Regions from separate parts of the Roseibium sp. AS2 genome, predicted to be linked through region 1. Evidence: riboswitches for the same ligand, from Rfam matches in the RefSeq annotation. Region 1 holds a riboswitch; each other region holds the start of a gene.

Region 1 (6,999 bases):
GAGCGCGCGCCTTCCAGGAACGGCTCCGGCTCGAAACTGCGATCGACGGACAGGATCTGCTTCAGCGCGCTGTTGAGCGCGGACCCGGCCGGTGCGACATTGTCGATCACCACTTCGCCGCCCGGTCCGCCGTTTTCGACGGGTTCGGTTTCCTGGCCCGCCTGGTTCGGCAACGGGATCACATTGTCCTGGCCGTTGGCGGACTTGTGGTCATCCTGTTTTTCCGTCTTGGAATAAGGGTCGAAAGGCGGCCGCTCGTTTCCGGTACGCTTGCCCAGCACAGACTTCAGTCTGAACAGGATGAAAACCGCAAGTCCCATGAGGAGGAGGTTCAACGGGTCAAAAATCTCGTTCATTTTAACTTCCGGTTACCCTTCTGAGGTACGCGAGCCGCCCCCTGCTGGTTCGGTGAGCTCTGCCCATCACGCTGTGGCTGTCAGGTTCTTATTTAGGGGTCCTTGAACCAGCATCCAGACCCAAGAGCAAGACAGAATATGTGCCAAGTTCGTCTTTCACGAGCACTGCAGCTCGCATTTTTGTGACTGAATGTCTACCTTATGGAAAATAGCCTATCAGACGATGGAGGTCCCGTGGGACTTTATATCATTGCCGCCATTCTTCTTCTGCCCCTGATCGAGATCGCCGTATTCATCTGGATCGGAGGCCTGATCGGGGTCTTTCCGACGATCCTGCTGACCGTGATCACGGCGCTGGCCGGGTCGCTGATGCTGCGCCAGCAGGGCCTGTCTCTGCTCACGCGCATGCAGAAGGAGCTCGACGCCGGCCGCGCCCCCGGCAACGAGGCCATGCAGGGGGCCATGATCGTGCTCGCCAGCATTCTGCTGCTTATTCCGGGGTTTGTGACCGATGCCGTGGGACTGCTGCTGTTCGTCCCTCCGGTTCGCGAGGCGCTGGCGCGGTTCATCATTTCCCGCTCGAATGTGGTCATCGTCAATGGCGGTTCCGGCGCGTACCGGCCCGACGACCATGTCGTCGACCTGGACCAGGAAGACTGGTCGGAAAAAAATGGCGGGCCGTCGTCCGGCGACACAACGCAGGCAAGGATCAGTCCCTGGAACGAAGGGTCGGACACCACAAAACCCTGACGGGCCAGCCGATTCCGGTCACCAAATCGTGACATCGGACGTATGCGTAATTTTTACCAGTTGAGGGTAGCACTGCTTCCAGAAGGGGCGCGGCGACCGTTCCGACCGGCAGAAAAGGCAGCAGACAATGACCGCTGAGCGCGTCGACTGGGTGGATACGGCCAAGGGCATCTGCATCCTGTTCGTGGTGATGATGCACTCGGTGCTCGGTGTCGAGGCCGCAGCCGGAGAAACCGGCTGGATGAACGCCGTCGTCGCCTATGCCGCACCGTTCCGCATGCCGGACTTCTTCCTGATCTCCGGGCTGTTCCTGTCCAATGTCATCGCCCGCGACTGGAAGCTCTATCTCGATCGCAAGGTCGCGCATTTCGCCTATTTTTACGTGCTCTGGATGACCATCCAGTTCGCCGTGAAGGCCCCTGTGTTCGCCGCCGAGATGGGCGCCGCGGGCGCGCTGGAATTCTATCTTCTCAGCTTCATCCAGCCTTTCGGCACGCTGTGGTTCATCTACATGCTGCCGGTCTTCTTCGTGGTCACCAAGCTGGCCCATGACCGGGGCGTGCCCTGGCAGCTCATGCTTGCGGGCAGCGCCCTGCTGCAATTGGCCCCGATTCACACCGACTGGCTGCTGGTCGACGAATTCGCGTCCCGCTACGTGTTCTTTTACGCCGGTTTCATCTTTGCGCCGCGGATCTTCGCGCTGGCGGCGTGGGCACGGGCGCGCATCGGTGTCAGCCTCGGCTGTCTGCTGGTCTGGAGCCTCGTGAACGGCGGCCTGGTCGCTCTCGGCTGGGCGGCGCTGCCCGGCATCGCCCTTGCCCTGGGTGCGGCCGGCGCCGGCGCGATCATCCTGACGAGCGCGCTCATCGTCACTTCGGGCCGGCTCGAGTTCCTGCGGAATTTCGGCCGGAATTCCATCGTCATCTATCTGGCCTTCTTCTTCCCGATGGGTGTTGCCCGCGTCGTCCTGCTGAAGCTCGGCATTCTGGATATCGGAACGGTCTCCCTGATCGTGACGATCGTTGCCTCCGTCAGCCCTATGATCCTGCTCTGGCTCGTCCAGAGGACCGGGTTCGGCTGGTTTCTGTTCCGGCGTCCCCAATGGGCCTACCTGACCGGCACTTACACTGAAAAACGTCAGGCGCAGGCGGCGGAATGAACCGCATTCTTGTCTGCCGGACCTGCCAACAGGAGACCGAAGCGGTCGCCGAAGGCGCACTTGCGGCGTTGAGGAACGCCCTGCTGGACGCCGCGCTCATTGGTGCCTTCGATGTCGGGACGGTGGACTGCATGGGTGCGTGCGAGCAGCCGGTCTCGCTGGCGTTTCAGGGGGAGGGCCGCGCGACCCTGGTGTTCGCGGGCCTGTCCTTTCCCCAAGACATCGACGACATCGTCGCGACCGGCCGCGCCTGGCTTGCCGCCGAAAACGGCTGGATCGAGGATGCCCGGCCCTGCGGACGCCTGCGCCTGTGTCTCAGGGCAAGGATACCGGCACTTGGCGCCGGTTAGGGCACACGCACCTTCAAGGACGCCTTGAGCGGCTTGTCGCCGACGGCGAGCATCTTGTGATCGTTGGTGTTCAGTGTCACCTCAACCACCACTTCGCCTTCAGGCAGCGCCGGCAGATGCAGCCAGGGACCATAGTGCCGGGCGACCTTCTCGCCGTTGACATAGACATGGGCGTGGCCCTCTCCGGGAACATGCTCCTGGCTGGCGTGTTCGGGCGCGAAGGTGAAGTTTTCCGTCATGATGTGGAGATTGAAGCCGCTCGCCGGATCCGGCGTGACGGCTATTTTCACGGACGGAGCACCGGGCCCCGCCGGCACGGACACAAGCTCGTCGTGGGTGTGGCCGGAAATGTCGTGCCCGGAATGGCCATCAGGCCGGTGTGCGGCGGGCGCATGGGCCTGGTGCGCGGTCGGGTCGCCATGATCGTGTCCGTCGAACGTGACGCCGTAGCCGGCGGCGGTGACAAAGCCGATGCCGCCCCCGAAAATCAGACCGATGACGAAGAGTGCAAGAGACCGTTCCATTCGAATTCCAGTTGTTCAGCCGAAAAGACAACGGGCGGAACGTGACGTCCCGCCCGACCGGTATTCAGTCGCATTTGCGGTCAGGCCGGCTGCGCCGCTTCTGCCCGTACGCCTTCGCGCTGCCAGAAATAGCCGGTGAAACAGCCGAGCAGCAGCCAGGCCGCCATGCCGACGCCAAGGGCACGGCTGGCGAACAGGGCACCGATCTCGGTCGGCACCGGTCCTGTGAACGCCTCCGGCTCGGGTGCGCCGATGACATGGGGAACCAGCAGCAGGACCGCCGCCGTGCCCCAGGCCAGCCAGTTGCGGCCGAAGGCGATCAGCCACAGACCGGCTCCGGCCGTGGCGACCGTGGTCCACCACCAGATCTGGCGCGCGCCGACATCGGCCGCCGCCACCCCCGGCACTTCCGGGGCAAGCGTGAAGCCCGGCGCGAAATGGAACGTCACGAAGCCGGCAAGACCCCAGATCAGTCCCGTCCGCGCCGTGATGCTTGCACCGCGCATTTCCGCGATTGCCATGCCGGCGATGAGGATGAAGGCATATCCGGTATAGGTCAGCATGGTGAAGACGATGCTCAGGCCATCTCGGACCGCATCGAAACCGCCGACGTCCTGATGGGCGCTGACCGCCGCGGCGCCGAAATGCACCAGTTCCCCGGTTTCATAAAGTTCCGCGTGAAGCAGGACCGGCTGCACGAAATAAAGCTGAAGCAGGGCCGCAATCAGACCTGCCGCAGCGCCAGCGAACAGGCCGCTGACGAGAATTCGCGTGAGCATTTTAGTGGCACGGAAATCCGGTGGCATGGCGGACATCATGTGCCGCATCATGCAGGGCACCGGCCTGTACATGGCCCGTGATCGAGATGATCGCCACGCCCAGCACCACGGCGAAGGCAAGCGGTACGATCCTGGCGATAGACAGGTTTGATTTGTATGTCTGTGTCGTCATTTTATTGTCCTCGTTGCCGTCACACCCGACGGCCGGGTTGGAGTCGATGCTTGGCAGGTCTCCTGGCTCGCGGGTCGTTGCGCTTGACCGGGCCTTCCCTGCAGGTGCCTGCAAGTGGCATGTCCGGCCGGCGCTCTCCGCATACAGTCGCGGGGGCGGCTTCGGCATCCGGAGCCCTGATTGGGTCCACCGTGTCCGAATTCCCTGTTCGTTTCCCGGCACTTTGTGCCGAACGGAAAACCAAGCCCGGGCATAATGGCCTATTTATTTTTTCCGCGAAAGCACAAATCCGACATTTCGGTGTTTTGCTCTAGCGGTCCGGCAGGTCCGGAAACGATTGGCTGTCGCGATAGGCGTGCGCCATTCGGGATTTCTCAACTTTAGGACTTTTCTCCGGAGCGGGCTGCGGGCATGATCCGCGCCATGTCGACGCAAGTAACCGCCCCCGCCCTCACCGCCGACGACCACCTCATTCTGGTCGACGGTTCCACCTTCATTTTCCGCGCCTACCACGCGCTGCCGCCGCTGACGCGCAAGCCGGACGGCCTGCCGGTCGGCGCGGTTTCCGGCTTCTGCAACATGCTGTGGAAGCTGCTGCAGGAGGGTCTGACCCCGGAAAAGGGCGACGAGCCGACCCATTTCGCCGTGATCTTCGATCATTCGGCGCAGACGTTCCGAAACGAGATCTATCCGGAATACAAGGCCCACAGGCCCGATCCGCCGGAGGACCTGGTGCCGCAGTTCGGACTGATCCGCGAAGCGACCCGGGCCTTTTCCGTCCATTGCATCGAGCAGGCGGGCTTCGAGGCCGACGACCTGATCGCGACCTATGCGCGCGACGCTGCGGCGCAGGGCGCACGCGTCACCATCGTCTCCGGCGACAAGGACCTGATGCAGCTGATCGGCCCGAAGGTCGGCATGATCGACACCATGAAGAACAAGATCTTCGGCGAGGCGGAGGTGTTCGAGAAATTCGGCGTCGGCCCGGACAAGGTCATCGAGGTGCAGTCGCTGGCCGGCGACAGCGTCGACAACGTGCCGGGCGTGCCCGGGATCGGTCTGAAAACCGCGGCACTCCTGATCAACGAGTTCGGCGATCTGGAGGCCCTGCTTGAGCAGGCCGGCACCATCAAGCAGACCAAGCGGCGCGAGAACCTGATTGAATTCGCCGACCAGGCCCGGATTTCGCGGCAGCTTGTCACCCTGAAGCAGGACGTGCCGGTGGAACTGCCCGCCGCGGCGCTCTCGGTGCGGGACCTCGACGGTCCCAAGGCGGTCGGTTTTCTCAAGACCATGGGGTTCAGCACCCTGACCAAGCGGGTGGCCGAAGCCACCGGCGCCGATGCCGCAAGCGTCGAGCCGGCTGTCTTCGAGGTTCCCGGCTGGGACGTGCCGGACCACAAGGGCCGGATCCTGGAGCACGCGGACAGCGGCGCGGGTCCGAATGCCGCAGCGGACACAGCCCCCGGCAAGGACGGCCTGATGGTGCCGCGGAGCGTGGCCGACGCCCGTGCCGAGACCATCCGGGCGATCCCGGTCGATTCCAGCGCCTATGAAACCGTCACCAGTGCCGAGCGGCTGAAGGAATGGTGCGCGGCGGCGTTCGAGACGGGCTATGTCGCCTTCGACACGGAAACGACCTCGCTGGACGCCATGCAGGCGGATCTGGTCGGCCTGTCGCTGTCGACGGAGCCCGGCAAGGCCTGTTACGTGCCGCTGGGCCATGTCGACGGCGAGGGCGACCTTCTGGGCGGTGGCGGCCTCGTTGCGGGCCAGATCCCGTTGAGCGACGCGCTGGAGATCCTGAAACCAATGCTGGAGGACCGGTCGGTCCTCAAGATCGCGCAGAACCTCAAATACGACTGGCTGGTGATGACCCGCTACGGCGTCGACATCACGCCCTACGACGACACCATGCTGCTGTCCTATACGCTCGACGCCGGCAAGGGCGGCAACGGCATGGACGAGCTTTCGGAGCGCTGGCTCGACCACAAGCCGATCCCGTTCAAGGAGATCTGCGGCTCCGGCAAGTCGATGATCACCTTCGACAAGGTGCCGGTCGACAAGGCGACCGCCTATGCCGCCGAGGATGCCGACGTCACCCTGCGCCTGTGGCTGATCCTGAAGCCACGGCTGGCCAGCGAGCATATGGCGACGGTCTACGAGACCCTGGAACGGCCGATGGTGCCGGTGCTGGCGCGCATGGAAAAGCGCGGCATTTCCGTCGACCGGCAGATGCTGTCGCGGCTGTCGGGCGATTTCGCGCAAGGCATGGCCGCGCGGGAAGCCGAGATCTACGACCTCGCAGAGCAAAGCTTCAACATCGGCTCGCCCAAGCAGCTCGGCGATATTCTCTTTGGCAAGATGGGCCTGCCCGGCGGCAAGAAGACCAAGACCGGCGCCTGGTCGACATCGGCCCAGGTGCTGGAGGACCTCGCCGCAGAAGGCCATGAATTGCCATCGAAAATCGTCTCCTGGCGGCAGCTTTCGAAACTGAAATCGACCTATTCCGATGCGCTGCCCGGCCGTATCAACCCGGAAACGGGCCGGGTGCACACGTCCTATGCGCTCGCGGCGACCACGACCGGGCGCCTGTCCTCCTCCGAACCGAACCTGCAGAACATCCCGGTCAGGACGGAAGAGGGCCGCAAGATCCGCAAGGCCTTCGTCGCGGAAAAGGGCCACAAGCTGATCTCGGCCGACTACAGCCAGATCGAGCTGCGCGTGCTCGCCCATATGGCCGACATTCCGCAACTGAAGCAGGCTTTCGACGACGGGCTCGACATTCATGCCATGACGGCCAGCGAAATGTTCGGCACGCCGATCGAGGGCATGGATCCGATGGTGCGCCGGCGGGCCAAGGCTATCAACTTCGGCATCATCTACGGCATCTCCGCATTCGGCCTCGC
Region 2 (6,999 bases), on a different contig from region 1:
AACGCGCGCCGGTAATCCATCAGCGAAAGCGACTGATAGCCTGCACGCGTGGCGCGGTCCTCCAGAGCATTGGTCACGCCGCCAGTCAGCGTCTCCATCAGCGCGGCGGAGGTTTCCGGCGCGCCCGAGACGTCATAGCCTGCCCGCGCCATCGCCTTCAGCACGGTGACGCAGGACGCCGGCGTATCGAGGCCGACCCCGTTGGCAAGGCGCCCGTCCCGGTTCGGATAGTTGGCAAGAATCAGAGCGCTTTTCTTTTCAGCGGCCGGTTTTCGGCCCAGCCTCGCCCACCCGGACACCAGATCGGCCACGAAGCGGATCCGGTCGGGAACCGGCGTGAAGGCGACAGGCGTGGACTGCGTCACCTCGTCATAAACGCCCTCTTCCTTGAAGGAGACGGCCCGGGTCAGGATCCGGCCGTCGATCTCCGGCAGCACCACATGCATGGCCAGATCCCGGACCGACAGGCCCTGATCACTGTCCTCCCAGCCTTCCCTGGAAGACGACGAGAACACCACTTGCAGAACCGGCCTGCCCGGACGGTCGAGCGGCGTCGGCTGGTGTGGCGCCCCGGCCTTCGACACCGCGAAGGCCGTGCCATTCAGAACGACATCCGGCCCTGCGGCCTCGAACAGACTGTCGAGCACGGCAACCGATTCAGCTTCCTTGAGACTGGAAACGAACACCGGCAGCGCATTGACGCCGGCCTCGCCGAGCGCCTCGACCAAGGCATCGACCGGCGCAGTCTGCGCGCCCTGGACCAGCGCCCGGTAAAAGGTGATCGCCGCCACCGGCCGAGACGGATCCTGCCAGGTGGCCTTCAGGGCGGATAGATCCGGCGCCGTATGGCCGGGCAAATGGATACCGGCGCGCGGCAGCGGCACGGGATGGGCCGGCTCCTCCGCCTGTCCCGACAGGAACGCGGCGTAGCGCAGTGCGTTGGCGTAGTTCTCCGATCCGCCCTCGACGCAATAGCGCCAGAAGCGATGCACCTCTTGCGCCGGATATGTCGAGCGCGACGTCAGGTCCTCGTCCCACTTGTCGTCGCCCGGGATCACGATCAGGCCGATGCCGGTGGCGCGGATTTCTTCTTCGATCCGCTCCAGTCCGTAGCGCCAGTATTCGACGCCGCCCAGGATGCGCAGGATCACCAGCTTTGAGCCGCGCACCGTTTTTTCAACATAAAGATCAACTGAATAGGGATGCGCCAGAGCCATCAGATTGGCCAGCCGCAGGCTGGCGGCCTGGTCGCCGAGGATCTTGCGGGCGGCGGCAAAGCTGCCCAGTTCGGTGTCGGCGGCGGACAGGAACAGGATGTCGGCAGGGGTCTGGCCGAGATCGACCGCGTCTCCCCCGTCGTCGATCCGCCGTGTCTGGGTGGCGAGTATGTGCATTTTTTATTGGTGCCGCCTTGGTCTGACCCGAATGAAACCTGCCTGAAAACCGGCCGTCAGGCGGCCTCGGACACAGACCCGAGCACGGGGCTGACGGCGGCAAGGTCCAGCCCCTTCAGGCCGATGACCACCAGCTTGCCGGCGCTCTCCGCCCCGGCGGCGAACCAGGTCTCGACGCGCGGACCGACCGCCTGCACCATGGCCGGTGCCGCCTTGCCCGTGATCCGCACAGACCCCTTGATCCTGAGCACACCCTTCAGCGCCATCGCCTCGAACACCTTCGCTTCGGCTTCCTTAAGGCTGCCGAAGGCCCCGACCTCAAGCACATGGCTTTCGAAATCGTCATGATGATGATGGTCATGGTGATGGTCGTCGTGGTCGTGGTGATCATGGTCATCATGGTCATGGGCATCGTCGTGGTGATGATGCTCGTGCCGGGCCGCCATGTCGTCCTCTGCGGCCGAGCCCCGGCCAAGCAGAACCTCAATGGGCAAGGTGCCCTTTTCGGACGAGACGATGTGGACCGCCGGGCGGACATCGGCCTTGATACGGTCCTGGACCTTTTGCAGGGCATCGGCGGAAACCAGATCGGCCTTGTTCAGAACAACCAGATCCGCACAGCGGAGCTGATCTTCAAACAGCTCCTCGACCGGGCTGTCATGATCGAGCGCCTCGTCGGCAGCGCGCTGGGCGGCAAGCGCTTCCTCGTCGAGCGCGATCCGGCCCTCGGCCAGCGCAGCCGCGTCCAGGACCGTGACCACGCCGTCCACGGTCACTCTCTGCTTGACGCTCGGCCAGGAAAAGGCGCGCACCAGCGGTTGCGGCAGCGCCAGGCCGGACGTCTCGATGACGATGTGCTCCGGTGGCGTGTCGCGGGCCAGCAGCATTTCCATGGTCGGCAGGAAATCCTCGGCGACCGTGCAGCAGATGCAGCCATTGGTCAGTTCGACCACTTCCTCGGCGGCACAATCGGGATCCGCACATCCGTTCATCAACGAACCGTCGAAGCCCATGTCGCCGAACTCATTGACGATCAGCGCAATCCGCTTGCCGTTGGCGTTGGTGAGCAGGTTGCGGATCAGCGTGGTTTTTCCGGCACCGAGAAACCCGGTGACGATCGTTGCCGGGATTTTCTGCCCCGGCTGCGAGGACGCATTTGTCATAATCTGATTTCCGCTTGTGAACTGGGTTTCAGAAGGAACGGCAGACCGGCGGCCACGAAGACGACCTTGCCGCAAGCCTGCGCCATATCCTGATTGAGCCGGCCTTGCGCATCTCGGAACGTCCTGGACAGGCGATTCTCCGGCACGATGCCCATGCCGACCTCGTTGGAAACAAAGATGCAGGAACCTGGAAGTGCAGACAGTGCATGGCAAAGACCGTTGGTCTCGGCGGCGATGTCCTTGTCGGCGAACAGGAGATTGGAGAGCCACAGGGTCAGGCAGTCGACGAGTACCACCCGGCCCGGGCTGCATTCGCGCCGGAGTGCCGCGCACAGGTCCAGCGGCTCCTCGACTGTTTGCCAGGAACCGTCGCGGCGGTTCCGGTGAAGTGCGATGCGCTCACTCATCTCACCGTCGTGCGCTGCGCCGGTGGCAAGATAAACCTTCTGAAGACCGCTGTCTTCGGCGAGCTTTTCCGCGAACCGGCTCTTGCCGGACCGGGCGCCGCCAGTCACGAGGATGGCCCTGGGGCCGCTGTTATCCGTCAATTCCGTTTCCCGGCCGTCCGCCCGACAGCGTTAGAGGTTGCGTGTTCGACGGCCGGTCTCCTGGCTTGCGGCTCAACGCGCGCTGCACCCCTTCCCGGCCCGCAGACCAGTGGTTTTCGTGCAGCCGCTCACCGCTCACAGTTGCGGGGGCAGCTCCGGCTCAGGGCATGTCATGCCCGCACCGGATTCCCGTTTCATCCGGACAACGCGCCAGACCACCACGTTCTGAAGAACACGGAAGCTCAGGCCCTGTCCGGAACCGTCGGAATCTTCCTAAACGGATCTGGGGCCGGGCACAAGCGTCACGAAAACATTCGCGTCTGCCATTTCGTGACCAGCCGCGCCTCCAGATGCCGCCTTTTCCCGTTTCATGTGACCGGCAGACACATCCCGCTCCGCTTTGCCCGAAGGGTCGAACCAACCGGTTTTGCACCCTGGTCCGCGCACCTAGGCGCCTGAAAAATATTCGGTTTTCCACACTCGCAATAAAAAAATGACGGCTTGATGAAAAAAACCTGATCTGGGGCTTGGCAAACGGATCACGCCTTTGATATACGCTTCTCCATCGACGGAGCGGCAAATCGCAGGCCCCGTACGTGGTGATCCCCAGTAGCTCAGTTGGTAGAGCAAGCGACTGTTAATCGCTGGGTCGCTGGTTCGAGTCCGGCCTGGGGAGCCATCACCACCCACCTTAATAACCGCAAAAATCTGCCTAGCGCCACAGCAGCGCTTGAATTCCGCGTAAGAAATCCGCCAAAACTGCTACACAAAGCGGGCGGATTCGGGACAGGCACGATCGCCGAAACCACATAACAGGGACGGTGTCTGGTACCTCAGAAAACGGGTCCAGAAGGCGTATGCACACTTCGAAAAAAGAGATCGGCTCTCGACAGGCATTCTCGTTGCGCACGACCCCGGAGCGTTGCGCGCAAAAGAGGCCATCCTGGAACTGAGTTCAGGACTGGAAGCTTCAGGAGCAAGGCCGGGCCGACGACGCGAAAGAACGATTCGACGCTGCCCAGAAACGTGCCCGGGCTCTCCAGCTGCCTTATCTCACCAATGCGGAGATCGCCGCCGGGCCCATCGATGAAATCATGAAACGTATTGACCTCCTGGTTTCACGGCGCGGCGCCGACGATAGTCAGGAAGTGTCCTCTGTCATGGGCGGCGAGGACCGGTCAGCGCTCCGACTGTCCACGCTGATGACCGAGTATGAAGGAGTCCACAAAGCGTCTCTGATCAAGAAAAAGAAGTCGGACAACCAGATGCGGAAATGGCGGAATCCAAGAAAGCGCGCCATTCAGTATTTCATCGAGTTGATCGGGGACAAATCGCTTGAGCAGGTGACCCGGACGGATGCCAACAGATACCGGGACTGGTGAGAAGATCATGTTCTGAAAAACGATCTGAACCTGGCGACAGCGAACAAGAGCATCGGCTTTCTCGCCAAGATGCTGAAGGATATCGATCTGAAGTACCAGTTGAAACTGGAACCTATCTTCGCGGATCTCAGGTTTGCTGGAGCCAGGGATAGCAAACGGCCGACTTTCACCGCGGACCATGTCCAGAACGAGATACTGGCTCCAAGGGGAGTTCGATGACTTGAACGCGGAAGCAAGGGCGATCGTGTGGATCCGCGCCGAGTTCGGTACCAGACCATCCGAAATCGTCAATATCAGTGGCAGGAAGGTTTTCCTGAATACGGAGATCCCGTTCATAAGGGTTCTCGAGGATGACTGCGAATTGACGACTCACGATTCCGAACGAGACCTGCCGCTGACCGGCGCACCGCCGGACCGCGGCAATCAGAGAATAGGGCCGGCCAGCAGACCGATTTCCCAGTACCGCCACGTCCAGCGTGTCAGGGCCGAAAGCCCAAGTCCCAATTCTTCGGCAACCTGGGCGATCATGCGCCCACTGGTTTCTGTCAGCCGAACTGCTTCCTGCTTGAACACGTCGGTGAGTGTCCATCTCTCACGTTTGCCCATAGAGTCCTCCTGTCGCCTCCAGCGCGATTAGAAAGGCCCTCCCCTTTTTTCCGGGCAAGTCCATACGCCCAAAGTTCAAGCGTTGTCTCGACCGATACACCCGTCATCCATTTCCTCCGAATCATGGAAACTCATAGATTCATGATGTCCTGCATAAATGTAACTTTAATGCCAAGCGCGATCGTTAAAGCCTGATCATCCCGGCATCCACATTGACGCATTGGCCGGTCATCCAACCCGCATCGTCGGATACGAGGAATGCCACGACCTTGGCGATGTCGGCCGGCTGGCCCTTGCCGGGCATCGCCTGAAGCATCTCGACAAAACCGAAGCTCTCTGCATGAGGGCTCACCTTCACACCGTCGGATTCCGTTAGCCCCGGAGTGACCGCATTGACGCGAATTCCGTATTTGCCCACTTCTGTTGCCAGCGCACGAGTGAAGCCGATCACTCCCCCTTTGGCCGCCACATAAGCCGACATGTTGGGAGTACCTGCGTAAAACGCGTTGGACGCGATGTTCAGCACCGTTCCCTTGCGCCCGGCAGCCCGCATCATGTCGGTCGCCTTGCGGCTGGCGATGAAGACGCTCGTCAGATTGGTATCGATGATCTTCTGCCAATGGGCGAGATCGACATCGTCCCAGGGGATGAAGGGAACGATGGATGCGTTGTTGACGAGGATGTCGATCGCGCCGTCTTGCGCTGCGTCCTCGATCATCCTTTCGACCTGCGCGGCGTCGGTGGAATCGCAAGTCACGCCCTCGGCACCTTGACCGATCTCGGCAGCAGCGGATTTGGCTCCTTCACCATTGATATCGGAGATCACGACCTCGGCGCCAGCATCGGCCAGCGCTTGGGCAATTGCCCTGCCGATGCCCTGTGCGCCCCCGGTTACGACTGCCTTGCGGCCATCAAGACTTGTGCTCATTCACTTAATCCTTTCGTTGTTGCAGTGCCCGGTTCTAGTCGTCTATTGCCGCATCCCACGCAGCCTGAGCAGCAGCAAGTCCTGCCGCCACATCCACCGTTGCACCAGAGGCCTTCAGAGCACCGCCCAGGGCGGAGACCGCCAGGAGGGCGTAGGCCGGTTGTGCCGTCGGTCCCATGTGGCCAATACGGATCAGCTTTCCCAGTGTTTCAGCCCGGCCGGCCGACATGGACACCCCATAGCGAGCCCGCGCCTCTGCGAGCACCGGACCGGCGTCAATGCCGTCAGGCATTCGTACGGCCGTCGCGGTTGGCGATGCGATGTCTTCCGAGGCCGGCCAGAGGTCCACACCCATCGCCTTGATGCCTTCCCGGCAAACTGTTGCAGTCAGCGCATGACGCTCCCAGACGGCTTCCGGGCCTTCTTCGAGATAGCGGTCAAGCGCGGCATCCAGACCGTTGATCTCGGCCACGGACGGCGTGAAGGGGAATGGCTCGGTTTTTTTCCAGGCGTTCTTCCAGTCCGTGAAGCTGAGCATGGAAGCAAACGGGGCATCGGGATTGCCCTCGATCTTGGCCCACCCCTGTTCGGAAACGGCGACGAGCGACAGCGATGGCGGGCAGCCAAGGCACTTGTTCGGGCCTGTGACGTAAACAGCCGCCTGGCTGGAGGATGGGCTTGTCGGCATTCCGGCCCAGGACGACACTGCGTCTACAAGAAGCAATGCCCCAGCTTCGGCCGCAACGGCACCGATGGCATCGATGTCATTGATGGTTCCCGATGGAGTGTCATGGTGGCAAACGCAGACCACGCTGACCTCGGGATTTTCCTTCAGGAACGATCGGACCTGGTCGGGATCGATCGCAGTGTCATAGGCCACTTCGATCTCTTCCACCCTCTTGGCGTAGCGTTTGGCCCAATAGCCAAAGCCCTTGCCATAGACGCCGGAGGCAAGGTTCACCACCACGTCCTCCCTGG
Region 3 (6,999 bases), on a different contig from region 1:
GGCCGTTGTCGTGTCCTTGTGCCGAACCGTTGCGTTCCGTCGGCAAGGCCTCACTCACCCGCAAAGGCCTCGACAAGTTTCCGGACGGCCCCGATGTTGCGCGGGCCGGGCGTCGCCTCGACATAGTCAAGGGTGACGAAGCGGTCGTTCCTGACCGCATCGATCCCGGCAAGCGCCGGATTTGACCGCATGAAATCCCGCTTCTCTTCTGCGGTGACATTGCCGTAGTTCACGATCACCACCACTTCCGGATCGCTGTCGATGACGGTCTCCCAGTCGATCCTGGCCCAGCTCTTCTCGAAACCGTCCAGCACGTTGACCCCGCCCGCAGCCTCGATGAGCGCTGTCGGCATGGCATAGCGTCCGGCAGTGAACGGCTTGTCCTCACCGCTGTCATAGACGAAGACGCGCACCGGCTCCGCATGCTGCAGCGGGGCCGTGATCCGGTCCAGTTCGAGCTTGTAGGCGGCGACCAGATCATGGGCTGTATCCTCGACGCCGAAAATCTTCCCCAGATTGAGCAGATCCGCATACATGTCATCCATGGAGACTTTGGGTTTGCCGCCGACATGGATGCAGGATTCGGTGAGTTCGTAGACCTTGATGCCGAACGGTGCCAGCGTTTCCGGTGTCACCTCGCCGCCGACCTTCATGCCGTAGTTCCAGCCTGCGAAATAGAAATCCGCGTCCGCCCCGATGAGCACTTCCTTGCTCGGATACCGCGCCGACAACTCCGGCAGTTCGGCGATGCCCGACCGCATTTCCTCATTCAGGGTTTTCCAGCCCGAGATGCCGGTATAGCCGACCATGCGGTCGCGCAGGCCGAGAACGAGCATCATCTCGGTCAGATTGACGTCGTTTGAAACCGCGGCACGGGGCGGCGTGTCGAACGAGACCTCCCGATCGCAGCTTCTGACGGTTGTTTCAGCGTATGCAGACCCGGTAAAAAGGACGGCAGTCAGGCACAAAAGCAGTCGTTTCATGTGTTTTCTCCAAAGTTCAAAGATGAAATGTCAGATGGGCCCGGCCACCTGGATCGCAGTCCCTGCGATGGACCTTCACCGCATAGGCCTTTTCGATATGCTCTGATGTCAGGACCTCGTCCGGCCTGCCGTGGGCGACCTGAATGCCCCGGTGCAGGAGCAAGATCCGGTCGCAGACCTGCGCTGCCAGATTGAGGTCATGCAGGCTGGTGACGACTGTTATGTCAAGACCGGCAAGCAGGGCCACGATTTCGAGCTGATGACGGATGTCGAGGTGATTTGTCGGCTCATCCAGAATGAGCAGTTGCGGCTCCTGTGCGAGAGCCCGTGCAACCATCACCCTTTGCCGCTCACCGCCGGACAGGGTCCCCATGGACCGCCCCGCCAGATCGGCAAGGCCCATGCGCTCCAGAGCCCCCTCGACTATGTCGGCGTCCCGCCGCCCGCCGCGGGAAAATCCGGCGCCGTGCGGTCTGCGGCCAAGGGCCACAATTTCGCGTACCGACAGGGCGAAGTCGGTGGGCTGTTCCTGCAAAACGGCAGCAACCTTGCGCGCGGCCTCACGCGCCGACAAGGACCAGATATCGTGTCCGTCCAGACAGACGGTCCCCTCCACCGGCCTGTGAAACCGGTACAGCAGGCGCAACAGGGTCGATTTTCCCGCCCCGTTGGCGCCGGCGATCCCCAGGACTTCGCCCCTTTCGAGCTCGAAACTGACCCGGTTGAGGAGCGGATCGCCCCGACCCGGTTGCCAGCTGACACCGCGCACAGACAAATGACAGCCGCTCATGACGGGTCCGCCATCTCGGTTTCCGTCGCGATCATCGCCGCGGGAATGCGGGCAAGCGCGGTCCGGCGCAGTTTGCCGGGCCGGTCCCCGGACGTGCACCAGCCATCATCCAGGAAACGGTATTGTTCGGCGAAGGCCACGAGGTCGTCGATATCCGTCTGGGGATCGATGTCCCCGAACAGGTAGGTCGCCTTCTCGTTTGCCCGATAGGCCACCGTGCAGGGCCTTGAGCATCCGGCCATGCAGGCGATCCCGGACACTTCGAAGCCGTCCGCGACCAGAGGCGCCGCCCCCTTCAGTGCTTCCTGAAGTTTCGCGATGAGGTCATGACCGGGACGGCAATCGCCGCCCTTGTGACGGCATGATGTGCACACGAAGATCCTGTGTTTGTCGGTGGTCATCAGTCTGTGCCCCTGCCGGTTCTTCCATGACGGCCCGGCACCGGGATATCCGGCACCGCGCACCTGCGCGCCTCCGGCACACGGGTGTCCGTGGCAGAGATTCGTAATGTTATTACATTACAACTGTCATAATGCGCAAGGCCGTTGGCACCGCCGTTCGGGCACATTGCCCTGGCCGCGCGATTGCCAAGACGGCTAGCAGCCGTCGCGATTAGGGATCGGATTGAAGGATATGTCGTGTGTGTCCGGTACATGTCGCCCTCCGCGAAGATGCGGGGCGGCAGGAAACCGAATGTCAATCTGTGTCAGCGCGGGCTGATAGGCCATGTCACTCGCTCCTCCGGGACACCCCGCCCGGGTTGAAGTTGAAGATGAAATGGCAGGTCTCCTGACTTGCGGGTCGACGCTTTCCTGGTCCTTCCCGGGTCTCCCCAGTGGCGTTTCCAGGTTCGCTCACCGCTCACAGTTGCGGGGGCAGTCACGGTTTTGGTGCCTGATGGCTACGCCGCACCGTGTTCCCTTTTAATCCCGATCCGGGGACGCCGGATTCGGAAACCATGTCGATCTTTGTGGCGAATTGCCCCGTGCCTGTCAATGCGCGAGGATTGCGTTCAGGCATGTCGCCGTCGTACCGTCCGCCTGGTCCTCTTGGCAACACTGTCCTCTTGCCTTCCCGGGTCAAAACTCCTACCTGCGGAGCCATGACAAAAAACTCACTTTCCCCGCGCGCCGAAGCGCGCCCCGCCACCCTCAAGACCCACGGCATCGAGCGCCAGGACGACTACGCCTGGCTGCGCGCCGACAACTGGCAGGAGGTCATGCGCGACGGCCGCGCAGCTTTGGCCGATGACATCGAAGCCTACCTCGATGCCGAGAACGCCTATCAGGATGCGCGGATGGCGCACACGAAGGATCTGCAGGAACAGCTCTTTGCGGAGATGCGCGGCCGCATCAAGGAAGACGACAGTTCGGTGCCCTCACCGGACGGCGCCTATGCCTACGGCCTGAAATACGAGACCGGCGGCCAGCAACCGATCTTCTTCCGCACGCCCCGCGACGGCGGCAAGGAAACGCTCCTGCTGCACGGCGACAGGGAAGCCGAGGGCAAGGCCTATTTCAAGCTGGGTGGCGCCGGCCAGTCGCCCGATCACAAGCTGCTCGCCTGGGCCTATGACGACAAGGGTTCGGAATTCTATACGCTACAGGTCCGCGACATCGACACCGGCAAGGACCTGAGCGACCGCATCGAGGACACCGGCGGCGGCGGCGTCTTTTCCGCCGACAGCCGATATGTTTTCTACATCCGCCTTGATGACAATCACCGGCCGTCGAAACTGTTCCGTCACGAGATCGGCACCGACCCGTCCACGGATCAGCTGGTCTTCGAGGAACAGGACGCCGGGTTCTTCATGGGGGTCGGCAAGACCCAGTCCGGCGACACCATCGTCATCGACATTCACGACCATGAAACGTCCGAGGTCTGGACGATCCCCGCGAACGACCCGACTGCCGAGCCGGTGCAAATCGCCCCGCGCGAGACCGGCATCGAGTATTCCATCGACGATCACGGCGACACCTTCTACATCCTCACCAACGCGGACGATGCGGAAGACTTCAAGATCGTCACCGCGCCGAAGGCCAGTCCCGGACGCGACAACTGGACCGACCTCGTGCCGCACAAGCCTGGCTGCCTGGTCCTGTCCCACTGTGTCTACAAGACCTTCATGACCCGCCTGGAGCGCGAGGACGGCCTGCCCCGGATCGTGATCCGCCGGCTGGCCGACAATATCGAACACGAGATCGCCTTCGACGAGGAAGCCTATTCCCTCGGCATGGGGGGCGGCTACGAGTTCGACACCTCGACCATCCGGTTTTCCTATTCCTCGATGACGACGCCGTCTCGGACCTACGACTACAACGTCGACACCCGCGAACGGGTCTTGAAAAAGGAACAGGAAGTGCCGTCCGGCCACAAGGTCTCGGACTATGTCACCCGCCGCCTGATGGCCCCTGCCGCGGACGGGGAAACCGTGCCTGTGTCGATCCTCTATCACAAGGACACCGAGCTGGACGGGTCCGCCCCCCTGCTGCTTTACGGCTACGGCTCTTATGGCATCACGGTGCCGGCCAGCTTCAACACCAACGCCCTGTCCCTGGTCGACCGGGGTTTCGTCTATGCGATTGCCCATATCCGTGGCGGCAAGGACAAGGGCTTTCGCTGGTACAAGGACGGCCGCCGGGAGCACAAGAAGAACACCTTCACGGACTTCATTGCCGCCGCAGATCACCTTGTCGCGGAAAAGCTCTCCTCACACGACAAGATCGTCGCCCATGGCGGCTCCGCCGGCGGCATGCTGATGGGGGCCATTGCCAATCTCGCGCCGGAGAAATTCGGCGGTCTGATCGCCGAGGTTCCCTTTGTCGACGTTCTCTCCACCATGCTCGACGACACGCTGCCGCTGACACCGCCGGAATGGCCCGAATGGGGCAACCCGATCACGGACAAGGCCGCGTATGAATACATTGCGTCCTATTCGCCCTACGACAATGTGACGGCGAAAGCCTATCCCGCGATCTTTGCCGTCGCCGGCCTTACCGATCCGCGCGTGACCTACTGGGAGCCGGCAAAGTGGGTCGCAAAACTGCGCGCCACCCAGATCGGCGACAGCCTTGTGTTGCTGAAGACCAACATGGAGGCCGGACACGGCGGCGCCTCGGGCCGTTTCGACCGGCTGAAGGAAGTCGCCCTCAATCAGTCCTTCGCACTGATGGTCGCCGGCAAGGCCTGATCCGGTCGCTCACGGTGAATTGAAAACAGATCCGGGCCCGCATGCGGGTCCGGTTTTTCTTTTTCCTGCAAATGCCATAGGTTTGATTGAGACGAACAAGACCATGAACTATGGGGATATTCATGAAACAGTCCTGCCACTGGATCCAGAGCCGTACTGCGGTTGTCACACTTTCCGCGGCCCTTCTGTCATCCGTGACGCTCGCATCCGCCGCCGAATTGCGCTGGTCCTCGCCGACGGATCCGCAGACAATGGATCCCCATGCCGTCAGCTCCGCTCCGGTGCTCGGGTTTTTGAACAACGTCTATGAAGGCCTGGTCCGGCGCGACAAGGACATGGCGATCGCGCCCTCTCTGGCGGCAAGCTGGGAACCGCTCGGCGGCGACGGTTGGCGCTTTCACCTGCGCGAGGGCGTCAAGTTTCATGACGGTGCCGATTTCACCGCCGAAGACGTGTTGTTCTCCTACCAGCGCGCCTCTTCCGAAGCGTCGGACGTGAGTTCCTGGTTCGCACCGGTCAAGGAAGTCAAGGTGGTCGACGACCACACGGTCGATTTCCTGACACATGCCCCGGATCCGATCTTCCCGGACTCGATCGCCAATTTCATGATCCTGGACAAGGACTGGGCCGAGGCCAACGGTGCCGCACTGCCGGCAAAGGACACGGAAACCCACGCCACCCTCAATGCCAACGGCACCGGCCCTTTCACGCTGGCCGCGCGGGAACCGGGCGTCGAGACGGTTCTGGAAGCCTATGACGGCTGGTGGGATCAGCCGGAGCACAATCTCACCAAGGCAACGTTCCTTCCGATTGCCAACCCCGCCACCGCCGTCGCCGGCCTGTTGAGCGGTCAGGTCGACCTGATCAATCCCGTGCCGGTGCAGGATGTCGGCCGCATCCGGAACCAGGACGGTTTCGCCCTGCATCAGGGCATCGAGGCGCGCGTGATCATGCTCGGCTTCGGCCACAACCACGACGCCTTGAAGTCATCCGGCGAAACCGCCGGAACGAATCCGTTCCAGGACGTGAAGGTGCGCACCGCGGTCCAGAAGGCGATCAACGCGGAAGCACTGGTCGACAAGATCATGCGCGGCAATGCCGAGGTCGCCAGCCAGCTCGTCAGCCCGCAGATGAAGGGCTACAGCAAGGCGGCGAGCACGCGTATCGGCCACGATCCGGAAGGCGCCCGGGCGTTGCTCTCGGAAGCCGGCTATCCGGACGGGTTTTCCTTCGGACTGTCCTGCCCCAACGACCGCTACATCAATGACGAAGCCCTGTGCAAGGCCATGGCCGCCATGCTTGCGCAGGCGGGCATGAAAGCAAAACTGAACGCGATGCCGGTGCGCAACTACTGGCCGGAACTGCGGTCGGGCAATTTCGACATGTATCTTCTCGGCTGGTCGCCGGGCACGTTCGACGCCGAGCATCCGGTCCGGTTCCTGGTCACATCCAAAAACGACGAGAAGAAACTCGGCAGCTGGAATTTCGGCGGCTATTCCAATTCGAAGGTCGACGCGCTGTTGCCGCAGATCCAGCGGGAAATCGATCCGGAAAAACGCCAGGCCATGCTGGACGAGGTCGCAACGATTGTCCGTGACGACGTGGTCTATGTGCCGCTGCACATCCAGCCGCTTCTGTGGGGCTCGAAGTCGAACATCGACCTCACCCAGCGTGCGGACAACTTCCTGATGCTGCGCTGGATCACAGTCAACTGAGACCGGACTGTTGAGGAAAAGGGCGGCAACCGGCGTCAGTGCGCCGGTTGCTGCCTGACCCAGTCGACGAAGGCCTTCGCTGCCTTTTTCTTCAGCGCTCCGTGGGAGCAGGTCACGAAATAGGCCGTTCCGAAGTCATGCACGCCTTCTGGCCACGCCGCCAGGGCTCCGTCGTCGACCAGTTTTCTCGTGATCGACTGCCATCCGAGCATGACCCCTCTGCCGTCAAGCGCAGCCTGAACCGCCTGCACGTAATTGTCGAAGGTATGACCGGGCCGGCCGCTGCGCCTGATCTGTCTCTGTGCAAAATAATCGGACCAG

What was found. A riboswitch is a leader RNA that binds a small molecule or an ion and turns the genes downstream of it on or off. The one in region 1 is predicted to bind cobalamin.
Region 2: linked by a shared signal. The riboswitch ahead of cobU (bifunctional adenosylcobinamide kinase/adenosylcobinamide-phosphate guanylyltransferase) and the one ahead of WNZ15_RS12345 (CbtB domain-containing protein) in region 1 are both predicted to bind cobalamin.
Region 3: linked by a shared signal. The riboswitch ahead of WNZ15_RS07320 (DUF1636 domain-containing protein) and the one ahead of WNZ15_RS12345 (CbtB domain-containing protein) in region 1 are both predicted to bind cobalamin.

Annotation. Positions count from the first base shown of each region.
Region 1 covers NZ_JBBMQN010000004.1:81,002-88,000, forward strand. Annotated here, with positions in the region: gene WNZ15_RS12315 (Tim44/TimA family putative adaptor protein) at 1-356, opposite strand, end outside; gene WNZ15_RS12320 (FxsA family protein) at 591-1,106, shown strand; gene WNZ15_RS12325 (acyltransferase family protein) at 1,234-2,265, shown strand; gene WNZ15_RS12330 (DUF1636 family protein) at 2,262-2,615, shown strand; gene WNZ15_RS12335 (hypothetical protein) at 2,612-3,139, opposite strand; gene WNZ15_RS12340 (CbtA family protein) at 3,220-3,918, opposite strand; gene WNZ15_RS12345 (CbtB domain-containing protein) at 3,920-4,090, opposite strand; cobalamin riboswitch at 4,125-4,350, opposite strand; gene polA (DNA polymerase I) at 4,502-6,999, shown strand, end outside.
Region 2 covers NZ_JBBMQN010000007.1:199,611-206,609, forward strand. Annotated here, with positions in the region: gene cobN (cobaltochelatase subunit CobN) at 1-1,394, opposite strand, end outside; gene cobW (cobalamin biosynthesis protein CobW) at 1,451-2,557, opposite strand; gene cobU (bifunctional adenosylcobinamide kinase/adenosylcobinamide-phosphate guanylyltransferase) at 2,554-3,105, opposite strand; cobalamin riboswitch at 3,138-3,340, opposite strand; tRNA gene WNZ15_RS20430 (tRNA-Asn) at 3,709-3,784, shown strand; gene WNZ15_RS20435 (hypothetical protein) at 4,284-4,823, opposite strand; partial or broken gene WNZ15_RS20440 (transposase) at 4,923-5,093, opposite strand; gene WNZ15_RS20445 (SDR family NAD(P)-dependent oxidoreductase) at 5,278-6,021, opposite strand; gene WNZ15_RS20450 (alanine--glyoxylate aminotransferase family protein) at 6,056-6,999, opposite strand, start outside.
Region 3 covers NZ_JBBMQN010000002.1:500,302-507,300, reverse strand. Annotated here, with positions in the region: gene WNZ15_RS07330 (ABC transporter substrate-binding protein) at 51-983, opposite strand; gene WNZ15_RS07325 (ABC transporter ATP-binding protein) at 1,000-1,773, opposite strand; gene WNZ15_RS07320 (DUF1636 domain-containing protein) at 1,770-2,174, opposite strand; cobalamin riboswitch at 2,535-2,749, opposite strand; gene WNZ15_RS07315 (S9 family peptidase) at 2,876-4,963, shown strand; gene WNZ15_RS07310 (ABC transporter substrate-binding protein) at 5,086-6,678, shown strand; gene WNZ15_RS07305 (LysR substrate-binding domain-containing protein) at 6,714-6,999, opposite strand, start outside.